3 regions of the Paenibacillus sp. FSL W7-1332 genome follow, and region 2 is predicted to be linked to each of the others. Evidence: a T-box and tRNA genes for the amino acid it is inferred to sense, from the RefSeq annotation. Region 2 holds a T-box; the other regions hold tRNA genes.
What was found. The T-box of region 2 lies ahead of metG (methionine--tRNA ligase). A T-box ahead of a tRNA ligase gene usually reads a tRNA of that ligase, here a tRNA-Met.
Positions count from the first base shown of each region.

Region 1: it encodes a tRNA-Met, which carries the amino acid that the T-box ahead of metG (methionine--tRNA ligase) is inferred to sense. The anticodon was not compared.
Region 3: it encodes a tRNA-Met, which carries the amino acid that the T-box ahead of metG (methionine--tRNA ligase) is inferred to sense. The anticodon was not compared.

Region 1 is NZ_CP150209.1:1,933,478-1,939,272, forward strand. It holds rRNA gene MKX98_RS08300 (23S ribosomal RNA) at 1-824, shown strand, start outside; rRNA gene rrf (5S ribosomal RNA) at 1,037-1,153, shown strand; tRNA gene MKX98_RS08310 (tRNA-Asn) at 1,164-1,239, shown strand; tRNA gene MKX98_RS08315 (tRNA-Ser) at 1,245-1,336, shown strand; tRNA gene MKX98_RS08320 (tRNA-Glu) at 1,354-1,428, shown strand; tRNA gene MKX98_RS08325 (tRNA-Val) at 1,565-1,640, shown strand; tRNA gene MKX98_RS08330 (tRNA-Met) at 1,729-1,805, shown strand; tRNA gene MKX98_RS08335 (tRNA-Asp) at 1,836-1,912, shown strand; tRNA gene MKX98_RS08340 (tRNA-Lys) at 2,041-2,116, shown strand; tRNA gene MKX98_RS08345 (tRNA-Gly) at 2,157-2,231, shown strand; tRNA gene MKX98_RS08350 (tRNA-Arg) at 2,236-2,312, shown strand; tRNA gene MKX98_RS08355 (tRNA-Leu) at 2,354-2,433, shown strand; tRNA gene MKX98_RS08360 (tRNA-Pro) at 2,442-2,515, shown strand; gene MKX98_RS08365 (BofC C-terminal domain-containing protein) at 2,662-3,375, shown strand; gene ruvC (crossover junction endodeoxyribonuclease RuvC) at 3,588-4,091, shown strand; gene ruvA (Holliday junction branch migration protein RuvA) at 4,088-4,705, shown strand; gene ruvB (Holliday junction branch migration DNA helicase RuvB) at 4,735-5,742, shown strand.
Region 2 is NZ_CP150209.1:2,536,745-2,542,539, reverse strand. It holds gene MKX98_RS11105 (zinc ABC transporter substrate-binding protein) at 1-689, opposite strand, end outside; gene metG (methionine--tRNA ligase) at 900-2,888, opposite strand; T-box leader at 2,976-3,235, opposite strand; gene yidD (membrane protein insertion efficiency factor YidD) at 3,364-3,621, opposite strand; gene MKX98_RS11090 (Fur family transcriptional regulator) at 3,618-4,088, opposite strand; gene MKX98_RS11085 (stalk domain-containing protein) at 4,318-5,795, opposite strand, start outside.
Region 3 is NZ_CP150209.1:6,374,195-6,379,989, reverse strand. It holds rRNA gene MKX98_RS29080 (23S ribosomal RNA) at 1-678, shown strand, start outside; tRNA gene MKX98_RS29075 (tRNA-Asn) at 834-909, shown strand; tRNA gene MKX98_RS29070 (tRNA-Ser) at 915-1,006, shown strand; tRNA gene MKX98_RS29065 (tRNA-Glu) at 1,023-1,097, shown strand; tRNA gene MKX98_RS29060 (tRNA-Val) at 1,273-1,348, shown strand; tRNA gene MKX98_RS29055 (tRNA-Met) at 1,436-1,512, shown strand; tRNA gene MKX98_RS29050 (tRNA-Asp) at 1,543-1,619, shown strand; tRNA gene MKX98_RS29045 (tRNA-Phe) at 1,688-1,763, shown strand; tRNA gene MKX98_RS29040 (tRNA-Thr) at 1,786-1,861, shown strand; tRNA gene MKX98_RS29035 (tRNA-Tyr) at 1,866-1,950, shown strand; tRNA gene MKX98_RS29030 (tRNA-Trp) at 1,957-2,030, shown strand; tRNA gene MKX98_RS29025 (tRNA-His) at 2,055-2,130, shown strand; tRNA gene MKX98_RS29020 (tRNA-Gln) at 2,147-2,221, shown strand; tRNA gene MKX98_RS29015 (tRNA-Gly) at 2,237-2,311, shown strand; tRNA gene MKX98_RS29010 (tRNA-Cys) at 2,323-2,396, shown strand; tRNA gene MKX98_RS29005 (tRNA-Arg) at 2,409-2,485, shown strand; tRNA gene MKX98_RS29000 (tRNA-Leu) at 2,494-2,573, shown strand; gene MKX98_RS28995 (hypothetical protein) at 3,002-3,301, shown strand; gene MKX98_RS28990 (PspA/IM30 family protein) at 3,370-4,047, shown strand; gene MKX98_RS28985 (PspC domain-containing protein) at 4,050-4,529, shown strand; gene MKX98_RS28980 (PspA/IM30 family protein) at 4,531-5,217, shown strand; gene liaF (cell wall-active antibiotics response protein LiaF) at 5,387-5,795, shown strand, end outside.

The DNA.
Region 1 (5,795 bases), 600 kb from region 2:
TGGAGCTTTACTGCAGCTTGATATTGGATTTGGGTACGATCTGTACAGGATAGGTGGGAGCCTAAGAAGCATGAGCGCCAGCTTGTGTGGAGGCGACGTTGGGATACCACCCTGATCGTATCTAGGTTCTAACCTGGTACCGTGATCCGGTACGGGGACAGTGTCAGGCGGGCAGTTTGACTGGGGCGGTCGCCTCCTAAAGAGTAACGGAGGCGCCCCAAGGTTCCCTCAGAATGGTTGGAAATCATTCGAAGAGTGCAAAGGCATAAGGGAGCTTGACTGCGAGACCTACAAGTCGAGCAGGGACGAAAGTCGGGCTTAGTGATCCGGTGGTACCGCATGGAAGGGCCATCGCTCAACGGATAAAAGCTACCCTGGGGATAACAGGCTTATCTCCCCCAAGAGTCCACATCGACGGGGAGGTTTGGCACCTCGATGTCGGCTCATCGCATCCTGGGGCTGAAGTAGGTCCCAAGGGTTGGGCTGTTCGCCCATTAAAGCGGTACGCGAGCTGGGTTCAGAACGTCGTGAGACAGTTCGGTCCCTATCTGTCGTGGGCGTAGGAAATTTGAGAGGAGCTGTCCTTAGTACGAGAGGACCGGGATGGACGTACCGCTGGTGCACCAGTTGTTCCGCCAGGAGCATGGCTGGGTAGCTACGTACGGACGGGATAAGCGCTGAAAGCATCTAAGCGTGAAGCCCCCCTCAAGATGAGATTTCCCAACTAGTAAGACCCCTTGAAGACGACGAGGTAGATAGGTTGGAGGTGGAAGTGCAGCAATGCATGGAGCTGACCAATACTAATCGGTCGAGGGCTTATCCAAATGACCCCAAAAAGTGAAGCGAAGCTTTGGAGCAACGCCGAATACTTTCCGGGGACCCCGATACCACATCGGGTAATGCTACGGATTCTAATCAACGCAAATTTCGTTTCGTATCTAGTTTTCAGGTGATCAAAACTGAATTGTAAGTGTACAAGCTATACTTGCAAGGAGGATGATCACGGCATTTGGCGATGCCGGATCCTGAATATACGTTTGGTGGCGATAGCGGAAGGGTTCCACGCGTACCCATACCGAACACGACCGTTAAGCCTTCCAGCGCCGATGGTACTTGGACCGAAGGGTCCCGGGAGAGTAGGACGTCGCCAAGCGGATACATATTCCCTGATAGCTCAGTTGGTAGAGCACTCGACTGTTAATCGAGTTGTCACAGGTTCGAGTCCTGTTCGGGGAGCCACTTATGGAGAGGTGTCCGAGTTGGCCGAAGGAGCACGATTGGAAATCGTGTAGGCGCCAAAAGCGTCTCGAGGGTTCGAATCCCTCTCTCTCCGCCAGCAAGGACTTCATATATGGCCCGTTGGTCAAGGGGTTAAGACACCTCCCTTTCACGGAGGTAACAGGGGTTCGAATCCCCTACGGGTCACCACTTTCTTAATTGCATCAGGGGATGAGAATCCCGTCGGTTCGTCGGAGGATATCTTCGTAAGCATTGACTTCGCAGTCTCGAACGAAGTGAGAGTATCCCCTACGGGTCACCACTTTCTTTTAAGATCAATCCAGACGGAGGCTTAGCTCAGCTGGGAGAGCATCTGCCTTACAAGCAGAGGGTCGGGGGTTCGATCCCCTCAGCCTCCACCATGATTTATCCTCAAAAAGTGAAGCACATGCTTCGTAGGTGATTCCGATTACTTTTCGGGGACCCCATACAAGCAACCCTTTATAATGACGCGGGGTGGAGCAGTTCGGTAGCTCGTCGGGCTCATAACCCGAAGGTCGTAGGTTCAAATCCTGCCCCCGCAACCAATTTATATCGCGATAGCGATAATGCCTCTTGGAACTGTGGTGTAGAGGCCTAACATGCCTGCCTGTCACGCAGGAGATCGCGGGTTCGAATCCCGTCAGTTCCGCCATTCTTATAAGCTTCAGGGATGAGAATCCATCATGGGTTCGTCGAAGCAGCATCTTCGTTAGTATAGACTTCGCAGTCTCGAACGAAGAGAGAGTATCCCGTAGTTCCGCCATTTACTCTTAGTAATAAGAGCCATTAGCTCAGTTGGTAGAGCACCTGACTTTTAATCAGGGTGTCGAAGGTTCGAGTCCTTCATGGCTCACCATCTTTACCAAGAGAGCATAAGACGGAATACATATTACATTGCGGACGTGGCTCAGCGGTAGAGCATCGCCTTGCCAAGGCGAGGGTCGCGGGTTCGATTCCCGTCGTCCGCTCCATTTTGCGCCCTTAGCTCAGCTGGATAGAGCGTTTGACTACGAATCAAAAGGTCGGGAGTTCGAATCTCTCAGGGCGTGCCATTTTTTAAACAATTACTTAACTCATTATGAAATTACATTGTGCCGGTGTGGCGGAATTGGCAGACGCGCGCGACTCAAAATCGTGAGGGAAACCGTGGGGGTTCGAGTCCCTTCACCGGCATTAAATAACGGGATGTAGCTCAGCTTGGTAGAGCACCTGGTTTGGGACCAGGGGGTCGCATGTTCAAATCGTGTCATCCCGATTCGATCGAAAGACTGCTTTCAGTGTAACTGAAGGCGGTCTTTCTTTGTTTTGGATTGAAAATGAGGCTGATGGCAAAAGCGGAACTGAATAATTTGGCAGCTTCCCGGTCACAATATGAAAAACATTGAATAGAAGGGGATAACCTTGAGTGTTTTTCATTTCTTTAAGAAGCTGTTCAGAAAACGCTGGAGACGCTGGAGACGCGCGATTTGGTCCTGTGCGATCCTATTGATCGCAGGTATCATGATATGGTCCGGCCAGAATATAAAGGATCAGATGAATAAGCTGCTCACTGCTGCATCCGACGATACGCCACTGGCCGTAGAAACGATGCATTACTTGCAGATTGAGGATGATAAGTTGGAAGAACGCCGGCAGGATCAGAGGGAATTCATGCAAAAGCTGAATACCTCGAAGGGAAAGAAGCATGTTCATGTTCGGATCACCTATGTATGTGGCATCGAAGAACAGGATATGGGAAAGCTTACGGCGGATGGTATTTATGAACTGATGAATAAAAATCCTTTATGGCAGGGACGATTGGATAACAAGGGTGAAGTCTGGCTGGAGCAAACCGTATCCGACCTTTCACCCACCTGTAAGAGGCAAGCCTATATGAGCATTGATTCCAACGGAAACTTAACCTTGTTTGATGGACCACCGGAGGAAGAGAAAGTGATGCGGACCTTCTTTCAGCTGGATGTCGGTTCGATGGAGTCGTCTTTGCCTAGAGATGTGATCCAGCAGCTTGAGGAAGGTATTCGAATTCAAGATATGGAAGAGTATAACAGTGTTCTGTCAACCTTTAGCGACTATGCCCGGGATATGGCTGAAAATGTCATGAACCCGACCCCATAGAACCTCCCAGCCTTGTCGCTTGGTGACCGAAAATGCTGCTGCCCGGAAATTTCCCGGGCAGTTTTTTGCGTTGCACAGGTATGTTAGCGGTCTCAATACAGAGGATACGTAACCGGTGCTTAAAGGATCAAAGTTTTTCCTCAACAGTGGTCGATCTTTTGTTATAATGAGAGAACGATACATATGTTCGCTTCATCAGAGGAGAGATTGGTTTGCGCATTTTAGGGATCGACCCCGGGATTGCGATTGTAGGTTTCGGGTTTGTAGATAAGGTTGGAAGTAAAGTCACGCCGGTACAGTATGGCTGTATCCAGACGGAAGCCCATACTCCGGATGAAGAGAGGCTGCACCACGTGTACGAGGGCATGGGGCAGCTTATTGATAAATATGAGCCTGAGGCCGTTGCTTTCGAGAAGTTATTTTTTAACCGGAATGTAACCACGGCGATGTCTGTATCACAGGCCAGAGGAGTGCTCATCCTGGCTGCGGTCCAGCGCGGGCTCCCGATTGCAGAATATACGCCGATGCAGGTGAAGCAGGCCATTGTCGGTTATGGAAAGGCCGAGAAAAAACAGGTGCAGGAGATGGTCAGGATGTTCCTGAAGCTGCAGAGCATTCCCAAACCTGATGATGTGGCGGATGCACTGGCTGTAGCGATCTGCCACGCTCATTCCTATACACTGAATTCCAAGTTAAATGAGGTATTGCGAAAATGATCGATTTTTTACGGGGACAGGTTGTCCATTTAGAGAGTGAATATATTGTATTGGATGTTCAAGGGGTAGGGTATCGGGTGTTCTGCCCGAATCCATATGCTTTTGCCAAAACCGAAGGAACTATTACGGTGTTTACCCATCATCATGTCCGTGAGGATGCCATCCTGCTGTTTGGATTTCCGACGCGGGAGGAACAGAAGCTGTTCCGTAAACTGATCGAAGTCTCGGGAATCGGCCCGCGTGTGGCGCTCGGCATATTGGGCGGGGGATCTCCGGACCATGTGGTTTCCGCGATCTACCAAGAGAATGTATCCTTCTTGATCAAGCTTCCGGGAATCGGTAAGAAAACAGCGCAGCGCATGATTCTGGATCTGAAGGACAAGCTCGAGGGATTCGGAAATGCGAGCATGATGACCGGTCTGTTTGCCATTCAGGAGCCTGAACCGGAAGCTGACGGCTCGGCGTGGTCTGAGGCACGTGAAGGACTGAAGGCTCTTGGTTATACGGATAGCGAGCTGGATAAGGTCTGGCTTAAGATTAAGGATTCTGCCGCAAGCGGTGAATCCGTTGACGTGCTGATGAAACGGGCACTGCAGCAGCTATACGCCGGCTAGAGGATCGCTGCAGGAGAGGAGTTTAATAGATGGATGATCGAATTATTTCCGCCAATCTGATGATGGACGAGCAGGCTGTCGAGCTTAGTCTTCGTCCACGTTATTTGGCTGAATATATAGGACAGAATCAAGTTAAGGAAAATCTCAAGGTATATATCGAAGCGGCAAAAATGCGTAACGAAGCGCTTGACCATGTGTTGTTGTACGGACCTCCAGGACTCGGAAAAACGACGCTGGCGAATATTATCGCCAACGAGCTTGGCGTTAATCTCCGTACGACTTCCGGTCCGGCCATTGAGCGTCCGGGAGATCTGGCTGCGCTTCTCACCAATCTGCAGGAAGGAGACGTCCTGTTTATTGACGAGATCCATCGCCTGCACCGGACGGTAGAGGAAGTGATGTATCCGGCGATGGAGGATTTTGCGCTGGATATTATGATCGGCAAAGGGCCAAGCGCACGCTCGGTTCGTCTAGATCTGCCACCGTTCACCTTAATTGGCGCCACCACCCGGGCTGGATTGCTCTCAGCGCCGCTAAGGGACCGATTTGGCGTGGTAAGCCGTCTGGAATTCTATACGGTCGACGAGTTGAGTTACATTGTGTCGCGCAATGCCGATCTTTTGGGGATCGAGATATTAGGAGAGGCAGCAGAAGAGATTGCCCTGAGATCGCGCGGGACGCCACGCATAGCCAACCGACTCTTGAAAAGGGTGCGTGATTACGCCCAGGTTCGAGGAGATGGCATGATCACGCCTAGCATCGCTCAGGAAGCGTTGAAGATGCTGCAGATCGACCCGATGGGTCTGGACTTTATCGATCATAAAATGCTGAATGCCATGATCAAAAGCTTCCGCGGGGGACCAGTAGGTCTCGATACCATTGCGGCAACCATTGGAGAAGAAAGCCAAACCATTGAAGATGTTTATGAACCGTATCTCCTACAGATCGGTTTCTTGCAGCGTACACCCCGGGGACGAGTTGTAACGCCCACAGCTTATCAACATTTAGGTATTCCCTTCCCTGAGGATCGTCGTTAGATTATAGAATCATTACATTCATACCAAATCCTAATAGCTACAGGAGGAAATAC
Region 2 (5,795 bases):
ACCAGCGCGGATTTTGGGCTTACCCATGTATGCGGGTCCGTATGATGTGTGTCGGTGCTAGTCTCGGCGGGCTCTTCTGCGTGGTCATGGCCCGCATGATCTTCTTCAGCGCCTTCCTCATGGCTGTGGTCGTGCTCTGCTTCGGCACCTTCTTCATGGCTGTGATCGTGCTCCGCTTCGGCGCCTTCTTCATGGCTGTGATCGTGCTCCGCTTCGGCGCCTTCTTCATGGCTGTGATCATGTTCCTCTTCGTGGGCTGCTTCCCCGTGTCCATGACCATCGTCTCCCACAGCATCAATCAGCTGGATGCCGTGACTGACTTCAACCGGCTTGACTTGCGTGTCTTTATCAAGTCCCTTCAAAAATCCCGGTACCCAGCCTTCCAGCCCGGCACCGTTATAGAGAAACAGCTGGGCCTTGGAAGTATTCACGATATCCTGGCTGCGCGGTGTCCAATCATGCGGCTCCACGCCCGTTGGCAGAAGATTTACGACATTGGCGTTATCCCCGCCAATCTCCTTCGTAAATTCATATATTGGATAAAAGGTCGTAATGACGTTTACCTTGCCCTCTACAATGCTGCCGCCGGATTTACTTCCGCATCCCGACAGGATGAGTACCGCCAATAAGATAGAGGTTACACTCCAGGTCCAACCGGTAAGTTTGTTCTCTCTCTTTCTCTTGTTCATGTTCATCTCCCCATATCCGCTCCGATCAATTAATCGTAATCTTTACTAACAAGATTATAAAAGCAGGCAACCTCGTTGTCAACCAAATCGTAAGAATTACTATTAATTTTCAATAGAGATGTTATATCCTCCGTATTAAAGGAAAAAATAACGGCGTACCCTTTAACAGGGTACACCGTCTATCGCGACTTAATTCAATGAGAGAGCATTTTATTTGACAACTGCGCCGTTAGGCATGCCGTCCGGTACGGTTGCAAGCGTCAGCTGATCGCCGTGGGATGCGGCCAGAATCATGCCTTGCGACATTTCGCCTCTAAGCTTCACCGGTTTCAGGTTCGTTACGCAAATCACTTTCCGTCCAACCAATTCCTCCGGCGTGTAAAACTTCGCTATGCCGGATACCACTTGCCGCTGCTCGAATCCGAGGTCAAGCTGCAGCTTAAGCAGCTTGTCCGCTTTCTTCACCGGCTCGGCTGCAATCACCTGCGCTACGCGCAGCTCGACCTTGGCAAAATCCTCAATGCCGATTTCCTCTTTAAGCTCTACAGGCTCCGCCGTGCTCTCGGCCGGCGAATCTGCTGCCGAGGTCGAAGTCTCTTCCTGAGTGGCCTTCGTACCGCCTGTCATCGCCTCGGCGATGTATGCCACTTCCTGCTCTGTATCCAGGCGAGGGAATATCGGCTCGCCTTTTTGAAGCTTCGTTCCAGCCGGTATAGCTCCGAACTGGCGTCCGCTCTCCCAAGTCGTCCATTCGCCTTCCGCCAGGCCAAGCTGATCCCACATTTTCTTCGGTGTTCGGGTCAGGAACGGCTGAAGCAGGATTGATGCTACGCGGAGCGTCTCCACCAAGTGACTCATGACCGATGCCAGCTCATTCCGTTTGTTCTCGTCTTTGGCCAACGTCCAAGGCTGGGTCTCATCAATATATTTGTTGCTGCGGCTGACAAACTGACTGATGGCCGTCAGCGCAACGGAAAATTCCATATTTTCCATAGCGGTTTCGACTTTCTCATAAACCGACTTAGCCGCTTCCTCGATCGCTGCATCAAACGGCGTTACGCCGGCGGAGAACGCAGGAACGACTCCGTCAAAATATTTATCGACCATGGCCACGGTACGGTTCAACAAGTTACCCAAGTCATTGGCCAGGTCGGAGTTCACCCGTTCCACGAAGCTTTCCGGCGTAAAGGTGCCGTCCGCTCCGAATGGAACTTCACGCAGCAGGTAATAACGAAGCGCATCAAGACCATACCGGTCAATCATCGTAACCGGATCAACCACATTCCCCTTGGACTTGGACATTTTCCCGTCCTTCATCAGCAGCCAGCCATGGGCAAACACCTTTTTCGGAAGCGGAACATCGAGCGCCATCAGAATGATCGGCCAATAGATCGTATGGAAACGGACGATCTCCTTACTCATCAGGTGTACGTCGGCCGGCCAGTATTTGTCATACAGGCTGGTGTCCTCTGTACCGTAACCGAGTGCCGTTATATAGTTCAGAAGGGCGTCAATCCACACATAGATCACATGTTTCGGATCGCTCTTCACTTTCACGCCCCACTCATAGGTCGTACGGGACACAGCCAGATCCTCAAGACCCGGCTTAATGAAGTTGTTGATCATCTCATTCTTGCGGGATACCGGCTGAATGAAATCCGGATTCTCCTCGTAATACTGGAGCAAGCGGTCCACATATTTGCTCATACGGAAGAAGTAGCTCTCTTCCTTCACAAGCTCAACAGGTCGTCCACAGTCCGGACAGTTGCCGTTTACAAGCTGACGTTCCAGGAAGAAAGACTCACAAGGCGTACAGTACCAGCCTTCGTATTCGCCCTTGTAGATGTCATCCTGCTTCAGCAGACGCTCAAATACCTCCTGTACAACCGTGGTGTGGCGCTGCTCCGTGGTGCGAATGAAATCTTCGTTCGATATGTCCAGCTTCTTCCACAGGTCCTTGATGCCGGCCACGATATCGTCGACGAACTGCTGCGGGGTTTTTCCAGCCTCCGCCGCTTTGCGTTCAATCTTCTGTCCGTGCTCATCGGTCCCCGTCAAATAACGGACATCGTATCCGCGAAGCCGTTTGTAGCGGGCCATCGCGTCGCCGGCCACTGTAGTATAAGCATGCCCGATATGCAGCTTATCACTTGGATAATAGATTGGCGTTGTAATATAAAACGTCTTTTTGTCTGCCATTGTAACCTTCCTTTACCGTGAAATGGATTGTTTGTATCAGGCAATCTCTTTACGAAAACAGCAGTAAATAGCAAAAAACCCCCGTCCCCATGGGACGAGAGTTGTTCTCACGTGTTACCACCCAAATTCCCTGTCCCCTTACGGGTAACAGGCTCATCTGCCGTCATCCGGCCGTCCATTAACGCTGGCTCACGCCGCTCCTTTACGGCAGCCTTCATACCCCGACTGCAGCGCTCAAAAGCGGATCCTCCAAGACCATTTTCCGAAATTCGCCAAGACCGGTTTCCAGCAGCTCCGGCTCTCTGTTCAAGGCAAGCTTTCCGTACTTATCTCTTCCTCGGATATACCTATAATTTCTTACATTTTAATCAAACGGGCTGCGGCGTGTCAAGATGAGCCGCGGTCCGTCGAATGGCTATGACCTATAAGACAGGATGCATTCCGTTTCGTATCCGCTAGGATACCCCAAAAAACGCTATTTCTCTGTCCATGAAGACGACATCTTATCCTTGCGCGGCGGAACCATATCAATGCCGCCTGGATGAAACGGATGGCATCTTGCTATTCGCTTGGCCGCCAGCCAGGAGCCCTTGAGCGCGCCGTGCACCTCAATCGCTTCAAGAGCATAGGCCGAGCAGGTTGGATAGAATCGGCAAGTCGCCGGTTTCAACGGAGAGATGAATTTCCGATAGAAGTGTATCGGCACCTTCACCACCCTGCGCGCTGTGCTCATGCCCGGCTATCCCGCTTTCCTGCACCGCCTGGTGAAACTTCATTATCCGCACTGTCCTTGCCGCAGTCCCGGCAGTAGCCGAACACTTCGAATTTATGCTGAACCACCTGGAAATCATCCGGCGCATCGGTCAGCTGCATCGGGCAAAACGTAATCGGGTACGTCTTCTGGCACTGCAGGCAGATCATGTGATGATGGTGATGTTCTTCGCTGCAGCGTCCTCTAAACTTGATGCCTTCCTCGAACACAACCTGCTCCAATACGCCAAGCTCGTACAATACCCGAAGATTCCGATAGACCGTATCGAAGCTCAAACCGCTGTACTTCCGGCCCATATATTCGTACACATCCTTGGCCGTCAAATATCCAGGATGTTCCCCAAACAATTTGGCAAGTGTCTTGCGCTGATCAGTAATGCGCAGCCCATGTTCCGACATGGCGTCGATGATCTGTTCCGTCGTAAGCATACGGAGGTAACCTCCTCTACTTGAAGATACTCTCTTCTTATAATGCCTGAAAAATAAGGCAGCGTCAATGAAAGCGGTTCTGTATAGGCTAAACGCCTGCAAGGTACCCGCCAGTGGAAAATAGATGCCTGGGATATGACATGATCCCTCAGCAAGAACCAACAAAAAGGACAGCCCTAACCATGTTCTGGCTAAGAAGGCTGTCCCGTTGCTATACATGATGAATGGATTAGTTCTTTAATTGCGGAAGCGGCTGGAGCAGGATGTTGATTGGCAGACTGCTTCCCGGCGCCGCCGTAAACAGGATTTCCACGGTCTGCTCGTAATTCCCCGTACGATAGAGAACGGCAGCTTCATTCGGCGCAGATACGGCGCCACCGCTTGTATTCGGCGTCTGAATGATATTTCCGTTCACCATCATCGCACCCATGTACTTGCCTCCGCGCGGATTCAGCGTGATCAGCGTATTGGGTGCTACGCGGTGCAGCTTGATTTTGTACAGTACACCGAAGTTCCCGGCATTGGATTGATATGAACCGTTAATGCCGTCATACCCTTCCAGATTCGGATCGTTTGTCTTGTCGCCGAGCGCGAGACGGGTAGGCGTGTCGCCAACCAAGTCATAGGATTCAATAATCCGCGTCGAGTCCGGATACGTTCCCCGGTTATGCACGCCATCGCTCGGATGGAGTTTCAGGTAAGGCAGCTTTTGAATCGGATCCTTGGCTTCATCAATCATGATGACATCATATCGGATCGGCGAGTCGGAATAGAGATCAGCAAACATGGAGAGCACCTGCTGATTCTTCAAGGTTTGCGCGCTCAAGTCTTGCAAAATGATCCGGCTTTCCCCAGGGGCGAGCGAGATCGTTTTGAATGCATCCGCTGACTGCATGGACTCGAGGTAACGCTGGACAGCCGCTTTACCCGTGGCTGTCGGGATATTGATCGGACCGCCCAAACCGGTATATTCGGTGGTCAGACGCGCCGTCATCGTGTTGATGTTGGTAGCGACGACATACATCTTCATATTCTTCCCGGTAGCGTTCAAGTGGTGAATCATGAATCGCGTGCTGGCATTGCCGACCTCACGGTAGACAATCCCCTCTTGATAGACGGTTTCCGGAGAGTTGCTGCGAATCAACAGATACGGTTCGGAGCTTCTCGTAATCGGCATCAGTTTCCATGTCGGCACAGCTGATCCGTCAAAGGTGTATTTGTCGCCGATGCCCGTAAATAATTGATTGAATTGATCGCGCGTATACAACACTTCACTCGTTACGTTGATGATCTTCTCGTATGAGCTGGTCGCTCCATGTTTATCGGTAACAATGAGCAGCACCTTATGCGTTCCTGCCGTAAAAAAGGCCTGATCGTTGTTTTCCCACTTATACGTAAGCTCATCGCCAGGATCGTTGTCATAACTCATATTCATGTACGTTATTTTCTCACCGATCTTATATTCCTGTTTGTCCGTTTCGAACATGGCAACAGGGGGCGTATTCGGTGCGGATACTTGAATGCTCAATATATACGGGTCGCTCCACTCCCCGCTGGAATCCTGTACCGAGTAGGAAACCGTATGCACGCCGGGTTCGTCAAAAATCTCTTCCCGGCCTTCCCAATGCTCGTCAACAATAGCTAGTCCTGTCGGAGAATAGGCATTCGTCTTATACGTAACCGTTGTTTGTCCGGCAAGAATCTCGC
Region 3 (5,795 bases), 3.7 Mb from region 2:
CCGGTACGGGGACAGTGTCAGGCGGGCAGTTTGACTGGGGCGGTCGCCTCCTAAAGAGTAACGGAGGCGCCCCAAGGTTCCCTCAGAATGGTTGGAAATCATTCGAAGAGTGCAAAGGCATAAGGGAGCTTGACTGCGAGACCTACAAGTCGAGCAGGGACGAAAGTCGGGCTTAGTGATCCGGTGGTACCGCATGGAAGGGCCATCGCTCAACGGATAAAAGCTACCCTGGGGATAACAGGCTTATCTCCCCCAAGAGTCCACATCGACGGGGAGGTTTGGCACCTCGATGTCGGCTCATCGCATCCTGGGGCTGAAGTAGGTCCCAAGGGTTGGGCTGTTCGCCCATTAAAGCGGTACGCGAGCTGGGTTCAGAACGTCGTGAGACAGTTCGGTCCCTATCTGTCGTGGGCGTAGGAAATTTGAGAGGAGCTGTCCTTAGTACGAGAGGACCGGGATGGACGTACCGCTGGTGCACCAGTTGTTCCGCCAGGAGCATGGCTGGGTAGCTACGTACGGACGGGATAAGCGCTGAAAGCATCTAAGCGTGAAGCCCCCCTCAAGATGAGATTTCCCAATTAGTAAGACCCCTTGAAGACGACGAGGTAGATAGGTTGGAGGTGGAAGTGCAGCAATGCATGGAGCTGACCAATACTAATCGGTCGAGGGCTTATCCAAATCACCCCAAAAAGTGAAGTGAAGCTTTGAAGCTGACACCGAATACTTTCCGGGGACCCCGATACCACATCGGGTGAATGCTACGGATTCTAATCAACGCAAAGATCGTTTCGTATCTAGTTTTCAGGTGATCAATCACTTGAATTGAATATTGTTCCCTGATAGCTCAGTTGGTAGAGCACTCGACTGTTAATCGAGTTGTCACAGGTTCGAGTCCTGTTCGGGGAGCCATTTATGGAGAGGTGTCCGAGTTGGCCGAAGGAGCACGATTGGAAATCGTGTAGGCGCCAAAAGCGTCTCGAGGGTTCGAATCCCTCTCTCTCCGCCACTATTATTTTAAGCAAGGCCCGTTGGTCAAGGGGTTAAGACACCTCCCTTTCACGGAGGTAACAGGGGTTCGAATCCCCTACGGGTCACCACTTTCTTAATTGCATCAGGGGATGAGAATCCCGTCGGTTCGTCGGAGAATAACTTCGTAAGCAAAGACTTCGCAGTCTCGAACGAAGTGAGAGTATCCCCTACGGGTCACCACTTTCTTAAAAAAACACTTGCTTCTTATATCAGATTTTGATATGATAAAAGTCGCTTTGTTACGGAGGCTTAGCTCAGCTGGGAGAGCATCTGCCTTACAAGCAGAGGGTCGGGGGTTCGATCCCCTCAGCCTCCACCATGATTTATCCCCAAAAAGTGAAGCGCATGCTTCGTAGGTAATTCCGATTACTTTTCGGGGACCCCATACAATCAACCCTTTTAATGACGCGGGGTGGAGCAGTTCGGTAGCTCGTCGGGCTCATAACCCGAAGGTCGTAGGTTCAAATCCTGCCCCCGCAACCAATTTATATCGCGATAGCGATAATGCCTCGTGGAACTGTGGTGTAGAGGCCTAACATGCCTGCCTGTCACGCAGGAGATCGCGGGTTCGAATCCCGTCAGTTCCGCCATTATTTACAACTTTGGGATGAGATGAGTATCCGATATGGGTTCCGTCAAAGTTCGCGAAGAGCTTTAAGGCTCGGTAGCTCAGTCGGTAGAGCAGAGGACTGAAAATCCTCGTGTCGGCGGTTCGATTCCGTCCCGAGCCACCATGTACGTTTTATAACTTTATATGCCGGTGTAGCTCAATTGGTAGAGCAACTGACTTGTAATCAGTAGGTTGGGGGTTCAAGTCCTCTCGCCGGCACCATTCTGGAGGATTAGTGAAGTGGCTAAACACGGCAGACTGTAAATCTGCTCTCTTCGAGTTCGGTGGTTCGAATCCATCATCCTCCACCAGTTTTTAGGGGCATAGTTTAAAGGTAGAACAGCGGTCTCCAAAACCGTTAGTGTGGGTTCAATTCCTGCTGCCCCTGCCAATCGTATCACAGTGTTTCAGTATGGCGGTCGTGGCGAAGTGGTTAACGCACCGGATTGTGGCTCCGGCACTCGGGGGTTCAATTCCCCTCGATCGCCCCATATTACAAAATCATATTGGGGATTAGCCAAGCGGTAAGGCAACGGACTTTGACTCCGTCATGCATAGGTTCGAATCCTATATCCCCAGCCATTGATTTTTATGTTTGCGGACGTGGCTCAGCGGTAGAGCATCGCCTTGCCAAGGCGAGGGTCGCGGGTTCGATTCCCGTCGTCCGCTCCATTTTTATTTCTGGCGCCATAGCCAAGTGGTAAGGCACAGCTCTGCAAAAGCTTTATCCCCAGTTCGAATCTGGGTGGCGCCTCCATTACAAACTTATGTGCCCTTAGCTCAGCTGGATAGAGCGTTTGACTACGAATCAAAAGGTCAGGAGTTCGAATCTCTTAGGGCACGCCATAATGTAAGCCGGTGTGGCGGAATTGGCAGACGCGCGCGACTCAAAATCGTGAGGGAAACCGTGGGGGTTCGAGTCCCTTCACCGGCATCATCAAAAAGGAATGTAGACGATAAACGTCTGCATTCCTTTTTTCGTTGCATCTACATCGATTGCTACTTCGTGATTTAAATATTAGACTCCATTCTGCATGCTATCTCTCCAGTTACCTTTACAGGGGGCTTTTCTATCACCTTCAGATCTTCTTCAAGCTACACTCCTTAAACTAAACTATCATTAGAAACCACGTTCTTTATAGGTAAAACAAAGATGATCCAGCCGGATTCATCTATACAAGCAAACCCTTCGATTAATCGATCCAGTGCAGGGTTGGACGTAGGTCTGTAGAAGGCCCCGCCTTAGGTCTAGGTTCAAAAACCGTCCCCAGGCCGTTTTAGCGAAACTCAAAATTACCTAGAATAGAGTCATAAGGTTGAACAAAAGAAACAACGATCAAACAACAGAAAGGCGGTGTATAAATGAGAAATTCAAAAGGAAATGGAATGAGTATCCTGTTGATTGGTGTAGGGATCTTGGTTCTCCTTGGAGTATTCGGTCCTCTGCTTGGGTGGTTGTTCAGTCTTCTAATTCCAATCCTGATGGTCGCTTTGGGATACTACGGGATCCGGAGAGGTAACACCTTGATGGGATGGGTTATTCTCGGTATCGGTGTGATCTGGTTGATGGGTAAACTGTCTTGGCTGATCGGTCCGATCTTTGGAATTATCTTGATCATCTACGGGTTGTCTCGATTGAAGAATGGTAGACCCCGTTATTGATAAAAACCACTACATTAAATAACATGCATGAACAACAGATCATGATAGATGAGGAGGGCTAAGCCAATATGAGTGTTTTCCGGCGGATAAGAGACATAACCGTAGCAACATTGAATGAAAAGCTCGAGCAGAGCCAGGATCCGGTTCGATTGATCGACCAGTTCCTACATTCAACCAGACAGGACATTGCTGAGGCTGAGAAGCTGCAGCAGCAATGCCAAGTACATTCCAGACAGCTGAAGCAGCAGGTGGATCAAGCCGAATCCATGCGATATAAACGCGAAGAGCAGGCACTGCTTGCACTGAAGGCCGGCGAAGAACATCTTGCCAAGCTGGCATTGCAGGAAAAACTGATCTATGAGGAAAAGATCGAGCAGTATCAAGGCCTGTTGTCCTCAAGCCTGGAGTCGCTAAAAGAAATCGAGGAGCAGCTCGGTGAGCTGCGGATGGAATATCAGACGGTATACAGCAAGCGTCAATATTATGTTGCCCGAGTGGAAACCCTTCGTCTTCAGCAGAAAATGAATGAACGTACGGGCTCCTACGGCGGCGGTCATGACGTACCGAAGATGTTCAATCGCCTCGAAGACCGTATCAGCGACTGGGAACTGGAAGCCAGAAGTCTTCGCGATTTACGCCGCATGGGGCAGGAATACATGGAACAGGCTGGTGAATCGGTCTCCACTGTATTAGAAAAAGAACTTGCCCGCCTGAAGCAAAAGCTGAATAACAGCGGAAAGGAGTAACCATGACTAGATTGTACCGTTCCACCCGAGACAAAATGTTCACAGGGTTGATCGGCGGTATATCCGATCATTTCGGAGTCGAATCTACCCTACTTAGAATCATATTTGTAGTCAGTATCTTTTTCACAGGCGGTACAACGCTGTTGATCTATCTGATTGCATCCCTTGTAGTACCTAAGGAGCCGTATTATCACGATCCGTATGGTCCACAGGGCAGACATGGCGGCGGATACCGTTACAACGATCATCCGGGCCCTGGACCAGGCTACAACAGCTATAATGATTCTTATGGACGTCAAGGCTATCCTAATGAGCATAGTAGCTTTGGTCCCAAATATGACCGTCCCAATGGTACAAGAAACAACGCGTCAACGGATTCCGATCTGGATGCGATGATGAAGGATATTGAAAGAAAAGCAATGCAAAAAGAAATCGAAGAATTGAAGAAAAAACTTTCGAACTATGAGAAGGGAGATAAATAACATGGGAGTATTTAAAAGAATTAAGGATATGACGAAAGCATCGGTGAATGAACTGCTGGATAAAGTAGAGGATCCGATCGTAATGTTGAACCAGTACCTGCGCGACATGGAGGCAGAAATTCATGAGGCAGAGGTAACGGTTGCGAAGCAAATGGCTAATGAGCGTCGTATGAAGCAGCGCGTCGATGAGGCTGTGAAGATGGCGGCACAACGTGAAGCTCAAGCTGAATTGGCTCTGAAGAATGGTCAAGAAGAAGTGGCTCGCAAGCTGCTGGAAGAAAAAATCTATTTCGATCAAAAAGAAACCGAGTACGTGGAATTGCACCTGCAATCCGAGACTCAAGCAAAAGAGCTTGTAGCTCAGCTGCATGAAATGAAAGACGAGTTCTACAAAATGCGCAACAAGCGCAATGAGCTTGTAGCCCGCGCTCAAATGGCTAAAGCGAAGAAGCAAATGTCTCAAGTGAGCAGCTTGCACACGATCGAAAGCGGCAGTGCTTCGATGGGCTTCCATCGCATGGAGGAGAAAATCATGCAAATGGAAGCAGAAGCTGATGTGCTTCGCGCCCCATACCGTCCTAACAACGCAGTATACACAAGCCCGGTGGACGCTGAGAAGCAATTGAAGGTGGATGAGCAGCTGCAAGCTTTGAAAAACAAAATGGGGAATTCTTCGAAGTCCGAGTAATTCCTTAGCAAGTCAGCAAAATAGTATTAAACCGTATTCGAACACCATGTTCATATGATATGCTATACGAATGAGATTGTCGTATAGTACAGGCAAAGCCATACAGTGGGGAACGTCTCACTGATATGGCTTTTCCGAGCTTATATCTTGGCCATCAAGGAGGTGCGACATGGACAGAAACCGCTGGATAGCAGTTGGTTTAATCAGCTTGGGTTTTATTTTGCTTTTCGGCCGATGGTTTGGTTTCTTCACCATTGTCGCCCTGTTACTCATGTTTGCAGGTGTCCTTCAGATCAGGCATGGACATGTGAAGAAGGGATACATTCTGCTCGGAGTAGGTGCCGTACTGCTGCTGCTGGAGCATCTCATGTTGATTATCGGCATCAGCTTGATATCGCTAGGTATTTTTTATGGCAAGTCCAAACGAGCTCATACCACGACGAAATACATTCAGAAGCAGAACTTTATGTCCAACTTTGATTGGGACCGGGCTCCGTGGGTGATGCGCAGTCTGAGTGTGTGGCATGTGCTGGGAGAGGCGGATGTGGATCTGTCCCTGGCCCTTCCGGAGGAACGCC